3 regions of the Microbacterium sp. NPDC055665 genome follow, and region 3 is predicted to be linked to each of the others. Evidence: predicted binding sites of a transcription regulator. Region 3 holds the regulator's gene; each other region holds the start of a gene.

Region 1 (6,584 bases), on a different contig from region 3:
GTCGATCATCGGATGCAGGTAGATCTCGGTGACACCGGCGGGAACGGCGCGCAGCAGTGTGATGAAGCCGTCGCGCACCTGCTCGTAGGTCTCCTCGTCCGGCTCGCCCTCCCGGAGGAGTTCGAACGGATGCGACCACAGCCGGTCGATGATCACGACACCCATCGCGTCGGCAGCGGAGGCCGCGTCGTCGAGCTTCGCCTGCAGCGCGGCGTCCTCTCCCACCCCGTCCATGGTGCGCGGCAGTCGGAACGGGAGGCCGTTGCGGGCGGCCAGCTCGAACACCGGGCGCAGGAAGTCGTGGCCGGTGACGAGGCCGTAGACCGACCCCATGTGGTTGTCGAGGTGCGTCACGTCGACACCGGCGTCGAGCGCGGCGTGCAGCTGGGCGGCGAGCTCGGCGGCGACGTCGTCGTCGGTCGCGGACCGCTCGACGGACGCGACATCGACGGGGAAGAACCCGTCGGCATCGACGAGGCTCGTCCCGGTGCCGGTCAGGGGGCGCCAGCGGTAGCGGCTCCATTCACTCGTGAGCACCAGGTGCACTCCGACGTCGAGGTCGGTGCGGGATGCCGCGAAGGCCAGGGCCTCCGGCGACCACGAACACGGGACCATCACGGTCGTCGAGTCGATGCGCCCGGTCGTGAGCAGGTCGACGATCGCGGTGTTCGCCGCGTGGCACATGCCGAAGTCGTCGGCGTTGAGGATGATCGCCCGCGCACCGGGTGCGAGGCCGAGGCGGTCGGCGAGGTCGGAGGGGGCGGTCATCAGGTGTCCTGTCGGGTGGGGACGGTGGGGCGATCGGGGGGTGTGGCTCAGCGACCGGTCTTCGCAGCCGGGGTCAGGATGCGGGTGAACAGCATGCTCCGGAGAGCGGATGCCGCTTCGTCGACGGCGCCGACCAGCGGGGCCTCCGGGCCGAACGAGGAGACGAGGAACCGCAGCGGCAGTTGGGCCGCATATTCGTCGGCGACGCGCTGGATGGCCTCGACCAGCACGGGGTGGGCTGCTGTGCCGCTGAGGATGAACGCCTCCGGGTCGAGCACGAGGCCGATGCTGCCGGCGACGAGCACGATGCGCTTGCCGATCTCGGCGACGACCCGGGTCGCGGCCTGGTCGCCGCGGCCGGCCGCCTCGAGGTGATCCTCCAATGAGGCGTCTGCGTCCCGCCCGACCCCGAGCGCGAGATCTCCGACGACGGCGTCGCTCACGATGGGAGCTCCGATCGGAAGGGGGGTCTGCGGCAGATACATGACCTCACCCGCGACACCCGAGAATCCGCGGTGCAGTGCGCCGTCGATCACGATGCCGGCCCCCAGGCCGTCGTCGAGGAGCAACAGAGCGAAGCTGGCGAGGTCGCCGCCGACGCCTGCCGTGAGCTCGGCGAGGGCGGCGAGGTTGACGTCGTTCTCGATGCGTACGGGGCAGCCGAGGGCCGCTGTCAGCGCGGCACGGAAGGCGCCGCCGTCCGGACCCAGATCGTCGCGGATGCCGCCGTCGGCGGTGACGATCCCGGGGATGCCGACCACGGCGAGGTGGATCGCCGCCTTCGCTGCCTTGACCGAGAGGCGGCATCGGTCCACGAGAGCGTCGATGTGCTCGACGCGATCCCCCTGAATCGGCAACACGTCGTGTTCCTCGGCGTGCACGACTCCGCGGGCGTCGACGAGCACCACGTGCGCGGCATGGTGGTCGATGTGCACGGCGGCGGCGAACCCGAGCCGCGGATGCAGGGCGACGCGGCCCGCGGCGGGCCCTCGCGTCTCGCGATCGACGCCCGCGGCGGCGACGGCTCCGGCCGCATCCAGCATCCGCAGCACCTGGGTGACGGCCGTGCGGGACAGGCCGGTCGTCGACATCAGCTCCGCGCGGGTCTGGGGACCGCTGCGCGCGAGCGCCTCCAGGATTGCGCGACCGTTGAGCGTGCGTAGCAGGCCCTGCGGTCCCGCGAGTGGTCTGGACATGTGCTCCGGCGTCTGCTTCTCGATTCACGTACCGCGCCGGGCACTGGGCCGGGCGCAGTGCCCGCAAGCATGCCACATCGAGTCGCACAGGTCGACACTTCACGCCGAGTCGGCTCGACGCCATTCATGCTCTGAGCGGTGTCGAGGGGTGTCTCGCCGATGTGACCGGGGGTCGTGGGGTCGGGGGTTGTGGTTTTGTGGGTCGTGGTGTCGGGGGTCGTGGTTTTGTGGGTCGTCGCGCTGCTGGTCGTGGTGTGCGCCATTGTCGGGTGGGGTCCCACCAGGCGGGTCCGCGGACGTGTGGTGTGCCGTCCATCATGCGGATTTCCCATCCGGAGGTGGTGAGGGTGCGGTGGTGGTGCCAGCAGAGGGCGACGCCGTTGTCGGTGTGGGTGGGTCCACCTCTGGCGTGTTCGTGGACGTGGTGGATCTCGCACCAGGTTGCGGGGACGTGGCAGCCGGGGATGAGGCATTCGCGGTCGCGGAGGGTGATCGCGCGGCGTTGGTGGGTGGTGAAGATCCGGTCGGTGGTGCTGATGCCGATGATGCGCCCGTTCGGGTCGAACAGCACCCGTTGCACGCCGCCCGCGCATGCGGTGTGTGCGGCGACACGGGGGGAGACGGGGGTGTCGATGCCGTCGATGTGCGCCCACCCGTGCCCGGTGGTGTAGTCGTCGGCGGTGACGGACACGACCAGGGTGGGGGCCCCACCGCCCAGGCGTGGGGTGTCGTCGTGGCGGGCGGCGATGCCGAGGATCGCGGCGAGGGTGTCGTGCTGCTTCTGCGACCGGGAACGCGGGTCGATCATCCGCCCCGGGTCACCGGACGGGAGGACACCGTCATCCGTTTCGGGGCCATCGTCGGCGACACCATCCCGGGACCCGGCGTCTCCGTCGGTGCCCTCCGGCGTCTCGGCACCCGCATCGCTCCGGTCCGAGGGCTCGAACACGACTCCGGGGACGGGTGGCCCGTCGACTTTCGGGTTCAGATACGCGTCGAACAGGCGCTGCAACTGTCCCGCGACCTCCGGCAGCAACCGTCCCCGGATCGGGATCACTCCGTCTTTCGCGCGTCCGAGGGTCAGACCTCGTGCCCGCATCGCGATGTCGTCCGCGGGTTCCGCACCGTCCGGGTCGAGGTACTGCACGATCACCTGCGCCAACAACCGCAGATCCTCCGGCGTCGCCGCCGGCGCAACATCCCCGACCCCCGCGTCCGTGTCCGCATCCGTGTCCGCATCCGTGTCCGCATCCGTGTCCGGGTCAGCAACAGAGACTCCTCGCGCGTATGCGGCCAACTCCGCGTCCGCCCGCAACCGGTCCGCGGTCCCGATCCGGGCCCCGGCCTGCTCGATCGGCCCGATCGCCGCCAACAGCCCCGCCACCCCGATCGTCCCGTCCACCAACGCCTCCCGCAACGCCGGCCACCGCGCCGGCAACCACGCCCCGGACGACAACTCCACCTCCCGCCGTGTTGCTTTCGCAGCCTTCACCACCCGGGCCGCACCCGGGCCGTCGGTGCGTAGCACCCGCTGCAGCAGCTCGTTCACCGTGCGACACCCGAACCGCCCACAGAACGCCGGCTCCCCCGACCCCGCCGGACGCCCATCCACCGACGCGACCGTCTCCACGACCACCGCATCCACCCGCCGCTGCACCTCCCCCGCGACCCGCAACAGCTCCATCTTCGCGTCGTCACTCAGCGCCGCGATCACGTCCGCGCGCAGCACCACATCCAGGTCGGCGACGACCCGGTCCAGCACCTCCACGGGGTTGTTCATACCCCCAGTCAACCGAGGGCCACCGACATTCACACCCGAATAACCCCCGTTCAGAGCAATATTCCGAAACACGCGAACCACCGTCACGCCCTCCACAGAAACACCGCCACAGCACTTCTCCACACTCCCCGCGGCACGGCGCACCGCGACGCACGCGGACGTCCCACACCAGGGCAGAGTGTGAGCATCCGCGTCGACAAGACACACGACATCCCCCCAGTCGATGACGGCCGAGCATTCGTCGTCGAAACGGAGTCGACCATCCGTTCTCGATTTGACGCTCACAGGTTCGCCAACTAAATTACAGATCGGTAACGGTGGCATCCGGGGGGATCGACCGCCGAGCACATCTGCCCTCCGGAAGGATCCCGTCACGAATTCCCTGCCACCCGAGCGCGCTCACGACGCCTCGGAAGCCTTCTCAGAAGCCCCCGACTCGGCCCGACCGCGCTTGCGGCGCGACTTGCGACGCTCCGCGTCCACGGAGCCGCAGAGTCCCCCCGCGATGGATGCAACCCGCGCGGGCAACGGACAGCGCGCCCGCACAGCAGATGCACTCGGCGCGGTCGACGCACGAGAGCCGGCCGGTGCACCCCACGCAGGCGATGCCGCCGGCGCACCGACTTCCACCGACCTCCTCGACACACGCGACGCGATCGACGCGATCGACGCACCCGACGCACCCGACGCACCCGACGCACCCGACGCACCCGACGCACCCGACGCGATCGAAGCGATCGACGCCCTCGACACACGCGACGCAATCGACGCACTCGACTCGATCGTCGCGATCGACGCACCCGACGCGATCGACCCCACACCGTCCGCCTCGCCCGCTACACCGGCCGCATCGCCCGCCACACCGGCCGCCACAGCTCCCGCTGCACCGACCGCTCGTCCGCAGGCGCGGGGCGCCGGCCGGCGCGGCACCCGGGGTGTTCGCGCGCGCCCTGGGCGCACGAAGCCGCAGAAGGCAGCGCCGTCGGTCCGGACCGGCCGAGCCAAGCGTCCGTGGGCGAAGGCCAAGGCGCTCGGGGCCACGTTCGCGATCGGCGTGATGGTCACCGGTGCGGCACTGCCCGCACTCGCCACGGGAAGCGATGGGGCCGTCGCCACCACCAGCCTCACCACAGCGGCCGCAGCCGATGCCGCGCAGTCCTACACGTCCGCGTCGGCGTCCACATCGACGGACGAGATCCGTGCCGAGATCGCTCCGCGGGGAACCTTCTCGGCGACGACGCCCGAGGAGATCGAGGAGACGCGCTCACGGGCCGTCGCCGCCGCCCTCGCTGCGGGCATGCCGCTCGGGAGCGCGGTCGAGATCCCCATCGCCGACCGCATCGTCATGCCGATGGCAGACGGCACGTACTCGTTCACCGACGGCTTCGGCGCCTCACGGCCGGGCCGGTCTCACCTGGGCCAGGACTTCGCTGCGGGTGTGGGAACGCCGATCAACGCCGCGATGAAGGGCTGCGTGTCCCGCTCCACCGAGAGCTACCAGGGCTACGGCGTGACGATCCAGATCGAGAGCATCGTCGACGGGCAGGCGGTCAGCACCGTCTACTCGCACATGAACTACGGAACCCGTGCGGTCGAGGTCGGCGACTGCGTCGACGAGGGCCAGTACATCGGCGACGTCGGATCGACCGGATACGTGTTCGGCTCCTGCTTGCACTTCGAGGTCCACATCAACACGGTCGCCGTCGATCCCATGCCCTGGCTCCAGACGCACGTGACCTGACCCGCACCACCGGGCATCCCGGCGAGACCCCGACTTGGCACCGAGACCCCGTTGTGCCGTCGACGGAAGCCCGGGGCTTCGGCGGAAGCCCGGGGCTTCGGCGCCCACCAGACGCGCACCGCAGCTCAGTCGAGCGCGCTCATCACGTGCTTGATGCGGGTGTAGTCGTCGAAGCCGTACTGCGAGAGGTCCTTGCCGTATCCGGAGTGCTTGAACCCGCCGTGGGGCATGTCCGACACGAACGGGATGTGCGTGTTGATCCACACGCAGCCGAAGTCGAGGTCTCGCGAGAAGCGCATCGCCCTCGTGTGATCGGTCGTCCACACTGAGGCGGCGAGCGCATAGGGCACGTCGTTCGCCAGCTCGAGCGCCTCGTCGTCGTCATCGAACGGCTGCACCGTGAGCACCGGGCCGAAGATCTCACCCTGCACGACCTCGTCGTCCTGCCGCACGCCCGAGACGATCGTGGCCTCCCAGAAGTAGCCCTGATCCCCCTGACGCCGTCCGCCGGTCTCGATGGTCGCGTGCGCGGGCAGCCGGTCGATGAAGCCCTGCACCTGATCGAGCTGGGCCGCGCTGCTCAGCGGGCCGTACAGCACACCCTCCTCGTGCGGCCCGCCCGTGCGCGCGTGCGTCTTCGCCCTGGCCACCAGCGCGGCGACGAGCTCATCGTGCCGCGAGGCGTGCACCAACACCCGAGTGGCGGCGGTGCAGTCCTGCCCGCCGTTGAAGAAGGCCCCGGTGATGATCCCGTCGACCGCCTTCTCCAGCGATGCATCCTCGAACACGATCGCCGGCGCCTTGCCGCCGAGCTCCAGGTGCACGCGCTTGACGTCGTTCGCCGCCGAGCGCGCCACCGCCATGCCTGCGCGCACCGATCCCGTGATCGCGACCATCTGCGGAGTCGGATGCTCCACCAGCGCGACGCCCGTGTCACGATCGCCGAGCACGACGTTGAGCGTGCCGGCCGGGGTGTGTTGCGCGACGATCTCGGCGAGCAGGAGCGTGGTCAGCGGTGTCGACTCCGCGGGCTTGAGCACGACCGTGTTCCCGGCGGCGAGCGCGGGCGCGATCTTCCAGACGGCCATGTTCAGCGGGT
Region 2 (6,584 bases), on a different contig from region 3:
ATCGTCGGACCCTCCGAGGGGTCCAAGGCCCGCGATGTGCTGGCCACGGCTGAGCAGCTCCCGCAGGTGATGGCGAAGCTGCGCGGAGAGGATGCTCCCGCGTCGTCCCCGGCTCCGTCTGCTCCGGCGGCCCCTCCGGTGCCGCCAATGCCTCAGACGCACGATCCGATCGCCGCCCAGTACGAAGGTCTCCCCGAGGTGGAGGCCGAGGGCGGCGATGAAGACGCCTGGGGTCTGACGGGGCGCGACTGATGGCGATTCCTCGGCAGCTACCCAACGCCATCACCGTCGCGCGCATCCCGCTGGCGGTCATCTTCTTCGTGCTTCTGCTGCTGGGTGGCACCTATGGCGTCCCCGAGCCCGGCCTCCGCTGGGCGGCCGCCATCATCTTCATCGTCGGGATCTCCACCGATTGGGTCGACGGTTACCTCGCACGCAAGTACGACATCGTCAGTGACTTCGGAAAACTCTGGGACCCGATCGCCGACAAGATGCTCACCGGAGCGGGCTTCATCGGTCTTGCCATCCTCGGCGAGGTCAGCTGGTGGATCGTCGCGGTCATCCTCGTCCGTGAATGGGGAATCACGATCCACCGCTTGATGGTCGCGAGCGAGCATGTCGTGGCGGCAGCCTGGATGGGCAAGATCAAGACGGCCTTCCAGGGCGTCGCCCTCGGCTGGGCGCTGCTGCCGCTGCATGTCCTCATCGGCCTCGAGGCCTGGACGATCATCATGTTCGTCCTGATGCTCATCGTGCTGGTCCTCACGGTGGCCAGCGGTATCGACTACGTCGTCGCGCAGATGCGTGGATCGCGCCAGAAGCGAGCATGAGCGAAGCGGTCACCGTCGCACTGCTGTCGGCACTGACTCGCCGCGGCTGGACTCTGGGAGTCGCGGAGTCACTCACGGGTGGTGCGCTGTGCGCCGAGTTCGTATCCGTTCCGGGAGCCTCCAAGGTCCTGCTCGGCGGCGTTGTGGCCTATGCGACCCCGGTCAAGGCAACGGTCCTCGGCGTGGACACCGAGCTTCTCGCCGCACACGGACCGGTCCATCCGCAGGTCGCCCTGCAGATGGCCGACGGCGTGCGCCGTGTCGTGAGTGTGGACGGTCTCGCGGCCGATGTCGGGCTGTCGACGACCGGTATCGCCGGCCCGGATTCTCCCGACGGCCAGCCGGTGGGAACGGTTCACATCGGGATCGTGACGCCGGAAGGCTCCTCGACGAAGGCACTGCACCTGAGCGGTGACCGTGATGCAATCCGTACGCACACGGTGACGGCGGCTCTGGCGGCGTTGCTCGAGATGGTCTCGGAATAGCGACGGCCCGATGACGGTTATTACCGATGTGCTCACATTCAAACCACAGAGTGCAGGGGTAGATTTCGTGCAGACCAGGAGTACTAGACTGGCTGTCTCATCGGGGGAGACCTCGAACGATCACACGGGGAGGAGGTTCCGATGATTCTTGTACGGCAGGAAATCGGCGATGTGCTGAGGGACTTCCGCCTGCAGAAGGGGCGCACGCTCCGGCAGGTCGCAAGCAAGGCGTCGGTGGCCCTCGGCTACCTCAGTGAGGTCGAGCGGGGCCAGAAGGAGGCGTCGAGCGAGATCCTCGCATCCGTCGCCGATGCCCTCGACGTCCCCATCTCGACGATCATGCGCGAGGTCGGAGATCGCATCTCCGTTCTCGAGGGCATCCAGGTGTTCCCGGATGTCGTTCCCGACGACCTCGTGGCGTCGATCGAGCCCCAGCTCTCGCTGCACTGAGCGCAGCGTGCGTGTGAGCAATGCGTCGTAGCGAGTTCCTTCGCGCCGTCGACACCGAGTTCCAAGCCCGAGCTTCTTCGCTGGTGAACGATCTCGGGTTGTCGGCCTTGCATGGCCGTACGGCACTCGAAGCTCTGGAAGACGGTACGCCGCCGCGGGAGATCTGGCTGGCGCTGTGCGCCGAGATGGACGTTCCCGAGAGCCGGCGACACGGTGTCGGACGGCAGGAGCCGCGCGGGCGCTGAACCCCGGCGGAATGTCCGCAGGTTACGGGACATGGCGCGCGATCTTCGGCGTGTCGTCGAAGATGTGTTCGAAACGGGCGTAGTCTTCTGCACAAGTGGTTCAGAGCTTCTGCTCTCCACCGAATGCGGGTTCACCGAGACGATGTCGGTGGCCTCTCGTACGGTGGAAAACAAGCCGAAGAGCCATACGCCTTGTCGGAGAGTTCTTCCCAACCGGGACGAGCCGCGACAGCCTACAGGCGGCACCACGCGCGCAGAAGGAGCACATCATGCCATCACCCGCCGACCGCGAGAAGTCCCTCGAGACCGCCCTCGCTCAGATCGATCGCCAGTTCGGAAAGGGCTCGGTCATGCGGCTGGGCAGCGATGAGCGCGCCCCCGTGGCCGTCATCCCCACCGGCTCCATCGCCCTCGACGTCGCCCTCGGCGTCGGAGGTCTCCCGCGTGGCCGTATCGTCGAGATCTACGGACCCGAGTCCTCGGGTAAGACGACCCTCACGCTGCACGCGATCGCCAACGCCCAGCGCGCCGGCGGCATCGCGGCTTTCATCGACGCGGAACACGCGCTCGACCCCGACTACGCGGCGAAGCTCGGCGTCGACATCGATGCACTTCTGGTGTCGCAGCCCGACACCGGTGAGCAGGCGCTGGAGATCGCCGACATGCTCGTGCGCTCGGGCGCCATCGACCTCATCGTCATCGACTCCGTCGCAGCGCTCGTGCCTCGCGCCGAGATCGAGGGAGAGATGGGTGATTCCCACGTGGGTCTGCAGGCGCGACTCATGTCGCAGGCGCTGCGCAAGCTGACCGGTGGTCTCAACCAGACCAACACCACCATGATCTTCATCAACCAGCTCCGTGAGAAGATCGGCGTCTTCTTCGGCTCGCCCGAGACCACAGCCGGTGGTAAGGCGCTGAAGTTCTACGCGTCGGTCCGCATGGACATCCGTCGTATCGAGACGCTGAAAGACGGAACCGATGCGGTCGGAAACCGCACCAGGGTCAAGGTCGTGAAGAACAAGATGGCCCCGCCCTTCAAGCAGGCGGAGTTCGACATCCTCTACGGTGTCGGCATCTCGCGCGAGGGCAGCCTGATCGACTTCGGCGTCGAGCACGCCATCGTGAAGAAGTCGGGTTCGTGGTACACCTACGACGGCGACCAGCTGGGTCAGGGCAAGGAGAACGCACGCACGTTCTTGCTCAACAACCCCGACATCGCGCTCGCGATCGAGACGCAGATCAAGCAGAAGCTCGGCATTGGCGGACCGGCGGCCGTGCCTGCTGCGGCAGACGAGCTCGCTGAGCGTCGTCCGGCCTGATGAATGACACTCGTGGGGGCGATCCTGACCGGATCGCCCCCATCATTCCCCTTTTCGGGCGGGCCACGAAGAATGTCGACCCGGTTTCGATAGCCGCGAGCGTTGGTGACGACAACTCTGGTGACTCTCCCGAGCGCGCAGCCGATGCAGGCCTGTGGCGGTCGACGTGGCATTCGCCCGACGGTGCCGCTCCCGCGGCGAACCGGGCCGAATCCGGTAGTCCGAGCGATCGTCATCCCGCGCGAGGGGCATCCGCCAGATCGGGTTCGCCGACATCGAGTTCCACGCCCCGACTTCATGCCCTCGGGGCTCTGACCGCGTCTCAGGACGGTATCGAGGAGTCGGTCGATTCCGACGAGATTCGAACCGCAGCCGAGGAATCCCTCGTGCGAAAGCTGCGGACCCGGTCCCTCTCGGTCTCCGAAGCCCGTCAGGCTCTCCGAGGGCACGGTCTGGAGAACGGCGTGATCGATGACGTGATCGAGGATTTCTGTCGTCGTGCCTACCTCGACGATGCTGCACTCGCCAGCTCTCTGGTCACGTCCGGTGTTGAGCGGAAGGGGCAGGGGAGGGTTGCGCTCGCGCGTGCGCTCGCTCAACGAGGTATTCCGCGGGACGTGATCGACGGTGCACTCGACGAGCTGCCGGATGACGACGATGAGCGCGCTCTGGAATTCGCGCGCACCAAGGCGCGCTCTTTGAGCCGACTCGACAATGACACTGCTCTCCGGCGTCTGGTGGGGCAGCTCTCACGGCGCGGATACAACGGGTCCGTGGCGATGAAGGCGGCCAAGCAGGCGCTGCGGGAGACAGGCTCAAATGCGTCGAGCTCCGGCGTCCGGTTCGTCGATTCGGAGTGAGTAGGCGACGCAGCAACCGCACCCGCACGGCTCGTAGAATGGGTCGATCATGACTATTCCGCGCAGTGAACCGACGATCATCAGCGCTTCGTCGGCAGCCGTCGACGAAGACGGCCGCCAGCGCTCGTACGAGGTGCGCACTTTCGGGTGCCAGATGAACGTGCACGACTCCGAACGGCTGTCCGGCTCGCTGGAGAGCGCCGGTTACGTCCGTGCTCTGGACGGCGCCGAAGCGGACGTCGTGATCATCAACACGTGCGCAGTTCGCGACAATGCCGCAGGAAAGCTCTACGGCACGCTCGGGCATCTCGCCTCCGTCAAGCGTCGCAAGGAGGGAATGCAGATCGCGGTCGGCGGCTGCCTTGCCCAGATGGACAAGCAGGCGGTCCTCGACAAGGCGCCCTGGGTCGACGTCGTGTTCGGCACGCACAACATGGGGTCGCTGCCCGGGCTGCTGGAGCGCGCGCGCCACAACGGCGATGCAGAGCTGGAGATCCTCGAGTCGCTCGAGGTCTTCCCGTCGACTCTTCCGACGAAGCGCGATTCGGCGCATAGCGGATGGGTGTCGATCTCGGTCGGCTGCAACAACACGTGCACGTTCTGCATCGTCCCGAGCCTGCGTGGCAAGGAGAAGGATCGGCGCCCCGGTGACATCCTGAACGAGATCCGGCTTTTGGTCGAAGACGGCGCCATCGAGGTCACGCTCCTCGGGCAGAACGTGAATTCCTACGGTGTGGAATTCGGCGACCGGCAGGCGTTCGGAAAGCTGCTGCGTGCGGCCGGCGAGATCGAGGGGCTCGAGCGCATCCGCTTCACGAGCCCTCACCCCGCTGCGTTCACCGACGACGTGATCGACGCCATGGCTGAGACTCCGAGTGTGATGCCGCAACTGCACATGCCGCTGCAGTCCGGCAGCGATCGAATCCTCAAAGCGATGCGACGGTCGTACCGCAGCGAGCGCTTCCTCGGGATTCTCGATCGTGTTCGCGCGCGCATCCCGAACGCCTCGATCACGACCGATATCATCGTCGGTTTCCCTGGTGAGACGGATGAGGACTTCGAAGACACGATGCGCGTCGTCGAACAGTCCCGCTTCGCGTCGGCCTTCACCTTCCAGTACTCGATCCGAGAGGGCACTCCCGCCGCGACGATGGAGGACCAGGTGCCCAAGGAGGTCGTCCAGGAACGGTACAACCGCCTGATCGCACTCCAGGAGCGAATCTCCCTGGAAGAGAACCAGAAGCAGGTCGGGCGCCAGGTCGAGGTGCTCGTCTCGACCGGCGAAGGTAAGAAGGACGCCGAGACGCACCGCCTCACCGGCCGCGCCGAAGACAATCGCCTGGTCCACTTCGAGGTCACGGCCGGCTCAGACCTGCCGCGCCCCGGCGACATCGTGACCGTGACCGTCACGCGTGCGGCCCCCTTCCACCTGCTCGCGGATGACTCGACCGGAGCACGGTTGCAGATCCGTCGGACGCGCGGGGGCGACGCATGGGATCGCTCGCAGGCGGAGTCGTGTGCGGTTCCGACGCCGGCGTCGGATGGCGGCCCTCGTGCCGTGTCGCTCGGCTTGCCCACACTTCGCGTCGGGGTGTGAGCGAACCGCGCCTCTGGGCGATCGTCGGAGCAACCGGGACAGGGAAGAGCGACCTCGCGCTCGACCTGGCGGAAGCGCTCCGTGCTCGCGGCAATCCGGCCGAGGTGGTGAACGCCGACGCGATGCAGCTGTATCGCGGGATGGACATCGGCACTGCGAAGCTGCCCCTGGCTGAGCGACGCGGAATCCCGCACCATCTCTTCGACGTGCGCGAGGTCTACGAGGAGGCCGCAGTCGCGTGGTATCAGCCGGTGGCTCGAGAAGCGATCGACGCGATCCATCGGCGAGGCGGCGACGCGATCCTCGTCGGGGGCTCCGGTCTGTACGTGTCGAGCGTCGTGTACGAGTTCCACTTCCCGCCGCGCGACGCCGCGATCCGGGAACGTCTCGAGCGCGAGTTGGAATCCGAGGGTCTCGAGGGCCTGCTCGAACGTCTCCGCGCGCAAGACCCTGCGGCTGCGGCGAAGGTCGACCCGCGCAACAGCCGGCGCGTCATCAGAGCGCTCGAGGTTCTCGAGCAGGGAAGCAGCACGCACGGCGCCGCGCTCCCCGAACGCCCCGTCCTGTGGCATCCTCGGACACGCGTGATCGGCCTGCACGTCGAACGGCAGGACCTGGTGGCGCGCCTCGATGCCCGTGTAGAGCGGATGTGGGAGGCAGGTCTCGTCGCGGAGGTCGCCGATCTGCGCGCGCAGGGCCTCGAACGCGGTATCACGGCTCCGCGGGCCATCGGCTACGCCCAGGCGCTGGGGCAGCTCGACGGCGCCCTCACCGAAGCCGACGCCATCGCACAGACAC
Region 3 (6,584 bases):
CGCCGAGTGATCGAGCTGCGCGACGGGGAGATGGTGCGAGACGAGGTGCACGGTGGCTACGGCGACACGTCCAACATCCCGCGTCTCGTGCCGGAGCAGGTGCGCGGTGCGGCCGCAGCAGCGGCACTGACGGCGGTGCAGGAGGTCCAGCGCCAGACGGCGGACCTCTCCTCGGTCCGCGCGGCTCTCGCCGAGGAGCTCAGCATGCAGCGGAAGGCCGCCGCCGCGGAAAGCGGTTCGGCCGCAGTTACAGACGCCCCTCAGACGGTCGAGCCGCCGGAGTCGCCCTCCGTGCCGGAGCCCGAGACGGTCGCGGATGTCGTCGAACCGCCTGTGGTGGAACCGCCCGCTGTCGTCGAGCCGCCGACCGCGGTGGAGCCGCCGGCGGTCGTCCGACCTCGCACCCACCCGATCACCCTCCCGACCGTCGACGTCGCCGAGCTCGGAGTCGCCGACCGACTCGGACTCTCGGATGAAGACGACGAGGAAGTGGGCCCGACCTCATGAGAATCGGACTCATCCTGACCGAGGCCCTGGGTGGCCTTCGGCGGAACATCTCGATGGTCATCTCGGTGATCCTCGTCACCTTCGTCTCTCTCACCTTCGTCGGTGCGGCGATCCTGATGCAGTCGCAGATCGGTGTGATGCGGGGTTACTGGGCCGAGCGTGCCCAGGTCGCCGTGTACATGTGCTCCGCGGTCTCGGAATCCGACACGTGCATCGACGGTGCCGCGAGCGAGGAACAGGTCGCCGCAGTTCGCGCGCAGCTCGAAGGGGACGCGCTGGCGCCGCTCATCAGCTCGCTGACCTTCGACACCAAGGAGGACACGTACGCCAAACTCGTCGATCAGCTCGGCGAGGATCAGGCGAGTGTCCTCACGGCCGACCAGGCGTTCGAGGTCTTCTTCGTGACGATGAAAGACCCGGGGCAGTCGCAGGTGCTCACCGAGGCATTCAGCGGCCAGGCCGGGGTGGAGCAGGTCAAGGATCAGCTCCAATATCTGGAACCCCTGTTCTCCGCCCTGACCGTCGCCACGTACATCGCCGTCGGCATCGCCGTGCTCATGCTGATTGCGGCGACCCTGCTGATAGGTACGACGATCCGATTGTCCGCGTATGCGCGGCGCAAGGAGATCGGCATCATGCGGCTCGTCGGTGCCTCGAACCGGTTCATCCAGACACCGTTCGTCCTCGAAGGCGTGTTCGCCGCGTTCCTCGGCTCGGCGCTGGCCAGTGCCGCGGTCGTGGCCGGGATGCACTTCGGAGTGAACGGCTACCTGCGCGGTCGGGTCCCGTTCATCACGACGTGGGTGACGATGCAGGATGCGATGCTCGTGGTGCCGGTGCTGATCGGCATCGGCATCGTGCTGGCCGCGCTGTCCGCCGGCTTCGCGATCAGGCGCTGGCTCCGTACCTGATATCCTGAAAGGCTGCTCGGTCGGAAAGATCGATCGAGCTCATCACGGCAACAGGAGAGCATCATGCCCAGGGAACGCGGAGAGAAGGTCGTCGCGACCAATCGTCGCGCACGTCACGACTACACGATCGAGAAGTCGTACGAAGCGGGGATGGTGCTCACCGGCACCGAGGTCAAGTCGCTGCGCCAGGGGCGCGCCAACCTCAGCGACGGCTACGCGTTCGTGAAGGGCAACGAGGTCTTCCTCGACTCCGTGCACATCCCGGAGTACTCCCAGGGCCACTGGACCAACCACTCTGCGAAGCGCATCCGCAAGCTGCTGCTGCATCGCGAGGAGATCGCCAAGATCGCGCATGCCGTCTCGGCAGGCGGATACACCCTGATCCCGCTGAAGCTCTATTTCTCCGACGGCCGGGCCAAGGTCGAGATCGCCCTCGCCAAGGGAAAGCGCGAGTACGACAAGCGTCAGACCCTGCGCGAGCGCCAGGACACCCGCGAGGCGGATCGTGCCATGCGCCTGCGCAATCGCGTGGGCGAGTAGCGGCCGGTCGTCACAGCGTCGGCTCGAACCCGAACACGCGGCCGAGGAAGGTCAGCTCGCGCTCGAGCGCGTCGATGATCGTGTCGGCGCTGCGGAAGCCGTGCCCCTCTGCGGGGTAGAGGACGTATTCGTGGTCGACGCCCCGCGCGGCCAGCGCGTCTCTGATCGCCTCGGACTGCGACGGCGGGACCACCCGGTCCTCCCCGCCCTGCAGCAGCAGCACGGGGACTCCGATGCGATCCGCATGGGTGAGTGGTGATCGTTCGACGTAGACATCCTCGTACTCGGGGAGGGGCCCCACGAGACCGTCGATGTATGACGCCTCGAAATCGTGGGTCTCGGCGACCAGCATCCGCAGGTCGGCCACGCCGTAGCGGCTGATTCCCGCGGCGAAGGCTCCGCCGCGTACCAGCGCGGACAGCACCGTCCAGCCGCCCGCCGAACCTCCGCGGATGGCGATGCGGGACGGATCGGCGAGCCCGGCATCCGCGAGCCCCTGTGCGGCGGCGATCACGTCATCGACGTCCACGACCCCCCACCGGCCGTCCAGACGTTCGCGGTAGGCGCGCCCATAGCCGGTGGACCCGCCGTAGTTGACGTCGAGCACCCCGATGCCGCGGCTCGTATAGAACGCGTTGGCTCCGGACGCCGCACCGGTGACGTGAGCGGTCGGCCCGCCGTGCACCAGCACCACGTACGGAGGGAGTTCATCGGCGGAGGCTGTCGCGTCGGGGTTCGCCGGCGGGTACGCGAAAGCGTGCACCACGCCGTGCCGCCCGTCGACGTCGATCGGCACGGCATGCGGCATCCAATCGGCATCCACGGGCTCGCCTCCACGCACCACGACGGTCTCGCCGGAGTCCACATCGACGCACCACAGGCCGGCGGTCACCCCGGAGCCGTTGCCGGACAGCAGCACGCGGGAACCGTCGACGTCGTCGACGCTGACGTGTCCGTCGGCCGGGACATCGATCGGGTTCACGACGCCGTCCGGAGCAATCACGACGATCTCGTCGCGCCCGTTGGTGCGGACCGCGACGATCCGCTCGTCGGCGAGCGGCCGATACCAGCGGTTGCCGAGCACCCAGAGTCCGTAGCCGGTGTCGGCGTCGCTCGGGGTGAGCGCGCGCGGTGCGCCGAGCGGTGAGAATCCGTCGAGCTCGATGCGGTACAGGCCCCAGCGGTCGTCCGGATCATCGGCGAACACCAGCTCCGCGTCGCTGAGCCACTCGGGCTGCAGCGCCGCTCGAGTGGGGATCTCGTGCACATCGCCGCCGTCGCTCTTCGCGATCTGCAGGTGCGCGGCCTCCCACGGCATCCGTCCGCGGTTCCAGGCGACCCAGGCGATGCGGGTTCCGTCCGGCGAGAGCGCGGGATGTGCGAAGAAACCGTCGCCCTCGACGATCACTCGAATTCCGGACGGGTCCTCCGCCGCGGAGCCGTCGATCGGGATCTCGACGATCGCGCGGGTGTGCGGCGCGGTCGACAGATCTTCGCGCACCGCGAGCAGACGGCCTTGCTGCACGCGGAGGCCGCCGTGCGACGGTCCCGCCGGTGTCAGCGGAACGGGCTCGGCCCCGGGGGCCATGCGATGCACACGCTGATCGCCGGCATCGACGAAGTACAGGGTGCCTGCGGCATCGGCGGTCCATGCTCCGCCTCCGTACTCGTGCACCCGGGAGCGCGCGCTCCAGGGAGCCGGGAGGACCTCGGTTCCGGAAGAGCTTCGCACCGTGACCCGCCCCTTCTCGGCGGGCACGGATTCTCCCCACCAGATCTCGGAGCCGACGAAGCGCGCCCCGTCGATCCGCGGGGAGGACGCCGCGACGGAGGCCGCGGAGAAGGGTGAGGGCCAGGAACCGTACGGGGACGACATGCCTCGAGCCTATGGCGGACGTCAGACGGCGCGCAGCACCGCCACGACCTTGCCGAGCACCACGGACTCATCGCCGAGGATGGGCTCGAAGGAGGAGTTGCGGGGGAGGAGCCAGGTGTGGCCGTCGCGACGGCGGAGCACCTTGACGGTGGCCTCGCCGTCGAGCATCGCGGCCACGATCTCGCCGTTCTCCGCATTGTTCTGCGAGCGAACGACGACCCAGTCGCCGTCGCAGATCGCGGCGTCGATCATCGACTCTCCCGAGACCTTGAGCATGAAGAGGTCTCCCTTGCCCACCAGTTGACGGGGGAGGGGGAAGATCTCCTCCACCTGCTGATCGGCGGTGATCGGCACGCCCGCGGCGATGCGACCGACCAGGGGTACGAGAGCCGCGTCGCCGACCGGGGTCGCCACGTCGGCGGGATTCTCGCCGCTGGCGCCGGGGAGATCGATCAGGACCTCCATCGCACGCGTCTTGCCCGGGTCGCGCCGGAGGTAGCCGCTCAGTTCGAGCTGACCGAGCTGGTGGGTCACGCTCGAGAGGGACTTCAGGCCGACGGCGTCGCCGATCTCGCGCATGCTCGGCGGGTAGCCGTGGTGGGCGATGGAGTTCTGGATGACCTCGAGGATCGCCATCTGCTTGGGGCTCAGGCTCTTGCGGCGGCGCGTCCGCGGTGCCTCCGACTCGGGGGCCGAGTTCTCGCTCATGGTGCTCCTTAAGTGCGGTGTTCCGACGTCGCTCTTCGAATGTCGGAGGCCCGTGGTGTGGTGTTCTCATCGAAACCGTATCCGAGAAACGGCCCGATCTGGAAGATCTGTTCGAGCGTGTCGGCAGAATCGTGCATCCGGTTTCGAAGACAACTTGACAGATGTTCGAACTCGAAGATATCTTCGGTACGTAGCTTCGCATTCACGGCTCCCGGCCGAGACGGGAATGCGAACGCTACGCCAACTTCCCCGGCAGCCTCACTGCTCCGGGACAGGCTAAGGAGCACCACATGAGCAGCATCGGCTTCAGCACCGCAGCAGTCATCCCGGCGTCGACCCGTCCTTCGACGCGACTCCGACTGACGACGCGTGGCCGCGCCGTGCTGCTGGTGGTCGCCTCCGTGCCGCTCGCGATCGGCATCGCCTTCGCCGCACTCAGCGGCGGAAGCGCGATCGCCTCGGGTGCAGACACGGCGGCCGTCAGCGTCGAGACCGTGACCGTCATGCCCGGCGACACTCTCTGGTCGATCGCCACCGGGGTCGCCCCCGACGCCGACCCGCGCGACGTCATCGGTGCGATCAGCCGGATGAATCTGCTGCGTGGCGGCGAGCTCCAGATCGGCCAGACGCTCGCCATCCCGGCCCAGTACGCCAACTGATCCCGTCGCGGCGGCGCTGCGGCAACTTTGCGTCATCGACTCCGCGCGCCGCTTAACATGGGAAGGGTGACCCTCTCACTCAACGATCTCCCGCTACGTGACGATCTTCGCGGACTGACGCCCTACGGCGCTCCGCAGGCGCCGCTCCCGATCGCCCTCAACGTGAACGAGAACACGCATCCCATCCCGGAAGCGGTCGCGAGCGACATCCTCGACGACATCGCCCTGGCGATCCGTGACGTGAATCGGTATCCGGATCGGGAGTTCACCACGTTGCGCGAGGCGTTCGCGGAGTACCTGGGGCACGGGCTCTCCGCGGAGCAGATCTGGGCGGGCAACGGCTCGAACGAGGTGCTCCAGCACATCCTGCAGGCCTTCGGTGGCCCCGGGCGCACGGCCTTCGGCTTCGCGCCGACGTACTCGATGTACCCACTCATCGCACAGGGCACGGGCGCGCGCTGGATCGCCGGGACGAGGCAGCCCGACTACACGATCACGCCGGAGGAAGCTGTCGAGCAGGTGCGCGCCGCCGACCCCGACGTGATCATCCTCTGTTCGCCGAACAACCCGACGGGAACTCCGCTCGGCCTGGACGTCGTCGAAGCCGTGTACGAAGCGGCGCGGGGCATCGTGATCGTCGACGAGGCCTACCAGGAGTTCGCACCGCACGACGCGCCTTCCGCGCTGACGCTGCTCGACGGGCGCCCGCGCCTGGCGGTCTCCCGCACCATGAGCAAGGCCTTCGCCTTCGCAGGGGCCCGAGTCGGGTATCTGGCGGCGGACCCGACGTTCATCGATGCGCTGCGATTGGTCCGCTTGCCGTATCACCTGAGCACGCTCACGCAGGCTGCGGCCGTCGCCGCGCTGCGCAATTCCGACGTGATGCTCGGCATGGTCGAGGAGATCGTCGAACAACGCGATCGCATCACCGCGACCCTCGAGGCCCTCGGCTACGCACCCCACGAATCCTGGTCGAACTTCGTCCTCTTCGGCGGCGTCGCCGACCCGCGGGCGACGTGGCAGCAGCTCTACGATCGCGGTGTGCTCGTGCGTGACGTCGGGATCCCGGGTCACCTCAGGGTCAGCGCGGGCACCGAGGCCGAGACCACCGCGTTCCTCGATGCCCTGGCCTCGATAGGATCGGCATCATGAGCACCCCGTCACCGACCCCGCGCACCGCGAGCCGCGTGCGCAGCACGTCGGAGTCCACCGTCGAACTCGAGCTGAACCTCGACGGCACCGGCGCGAGCCGCATCGACACCTCGGTGCCGTTCTTCGACCACATGCTCACCGCCTTCGCGAAGCACTCGCTGACCGACCTGACCGTGCGCGCGTCCGGCGACACGAACATCGACGCACACCACACCGTGGAGGACGTGTCGA

Evidence for each region. The regulator LexA, encoded in region 3, represses DNA repair genes until DNA is damaged. The targets are predictions, from matches to a motif close to TCGAACANNTGTTCGA.
Region 1: ACWGO6_RS06040 (DUF222 domain-containing protein) is a predicted target of LexA. The motif match lies at 4,000-4,015, and genes of this name have one in related genera.
Region 2: recA (recombinase RecA) is a predicted target of LexA. The motif match lies at 2,067-2,082, and genes of this name have one in related genera.

The regions. Positions count from the first base shown of each region.
Region 1 is NZ_JBSHGY010000002.1:76,250-82,833, forward strand. It holds gene ACWGO6_RS06030 (polysaccharide deacetylase family protein) at 1-768, opposite strand, end outside; gene ACWGO6_RS06035 (ROK family protein) at 816-1,964, opposite strand; gene ACWGO6_RS06040 (DUF222 domain-containing protein) at 2,089-3,744, opposite strand; gene ACWGO6_RS06045 (M23 family metallopeptidase) at 4,250-5,485, shown strand; gene ACWGO6_RS06050 (gamma-aminobutyraldehyde dehydrogenase) at 5,611-6,584, opposite strand, start outside.
Region 2 is NZ_JBSHGY010000001.1:373,916-380,499, reverse strand. It holds gene ACWGO6_RS01870 (DNA translocase FtsK) at 1-252, shown strand, start outside; gene pgsA (CDP-diacylglycerol--glycerol-3-phosphate 3-phosphatidyltransferase) at 252-830, shown strand; gene ACWGO6_RS01860 (CinA family protein) at 827-1,315, shown strand; gene ACWGO6_RS01855 (helix-turn-helix domain-containing protein) at 1,457-1,765, shown strand; gene ACWGO6_RS01850 (DUF3046 domain-containing protein) at 1,786-2,010, shown strand; gene recA (recombinase RecA) at 2,280-3,329, shown strand; gene ACWGO6_RS01840 (regulatory protein RecX) at 3,794-4,189, shown strand; gene miaB (tRNA (N6-isopentenyl adenosine(37)-C2)-methylthiotransferase MiaB) at 4,239-5,786, shown strand; gene miaA (tRNA (adenosine(37)-N6)-dimethylallyltransferase MiaA) at 5,783-6,584, shown strand, end outside.
Region 3 is NZ_JBSHGY010000005.1:36,458-43,041, reverse strand. It holds gene ftsE (cell division ATP-binding protein FtsE) at 1-507, shown strand, start outside; gene ftsX (permease-like cell division protein FtsX) at 504-1,418, shown strand; gene smpB (SsrA-binding protein SmpB) at 1,482-1,958, shown strand; gene ACWGO6_RS13295 (S9 family peptidase) at 1,969-3,834, opposite strand; gene lexA (transcriptional repressor LexA) at 3,856-4,542, opposite strand; gene ACWGO6_RS13285 (LysM peptidoglycan-binding domain-containing protein) at 4,833-5,201, shown strand; gene ACWGO6_RS13280 (histidinol-phosphate transaminase) at 5,268-6,353, shown strand; gene hisB (imidazoleglycerol-phosphate dehydratase HisB) at 6,350-6,584, shown strand, end outside.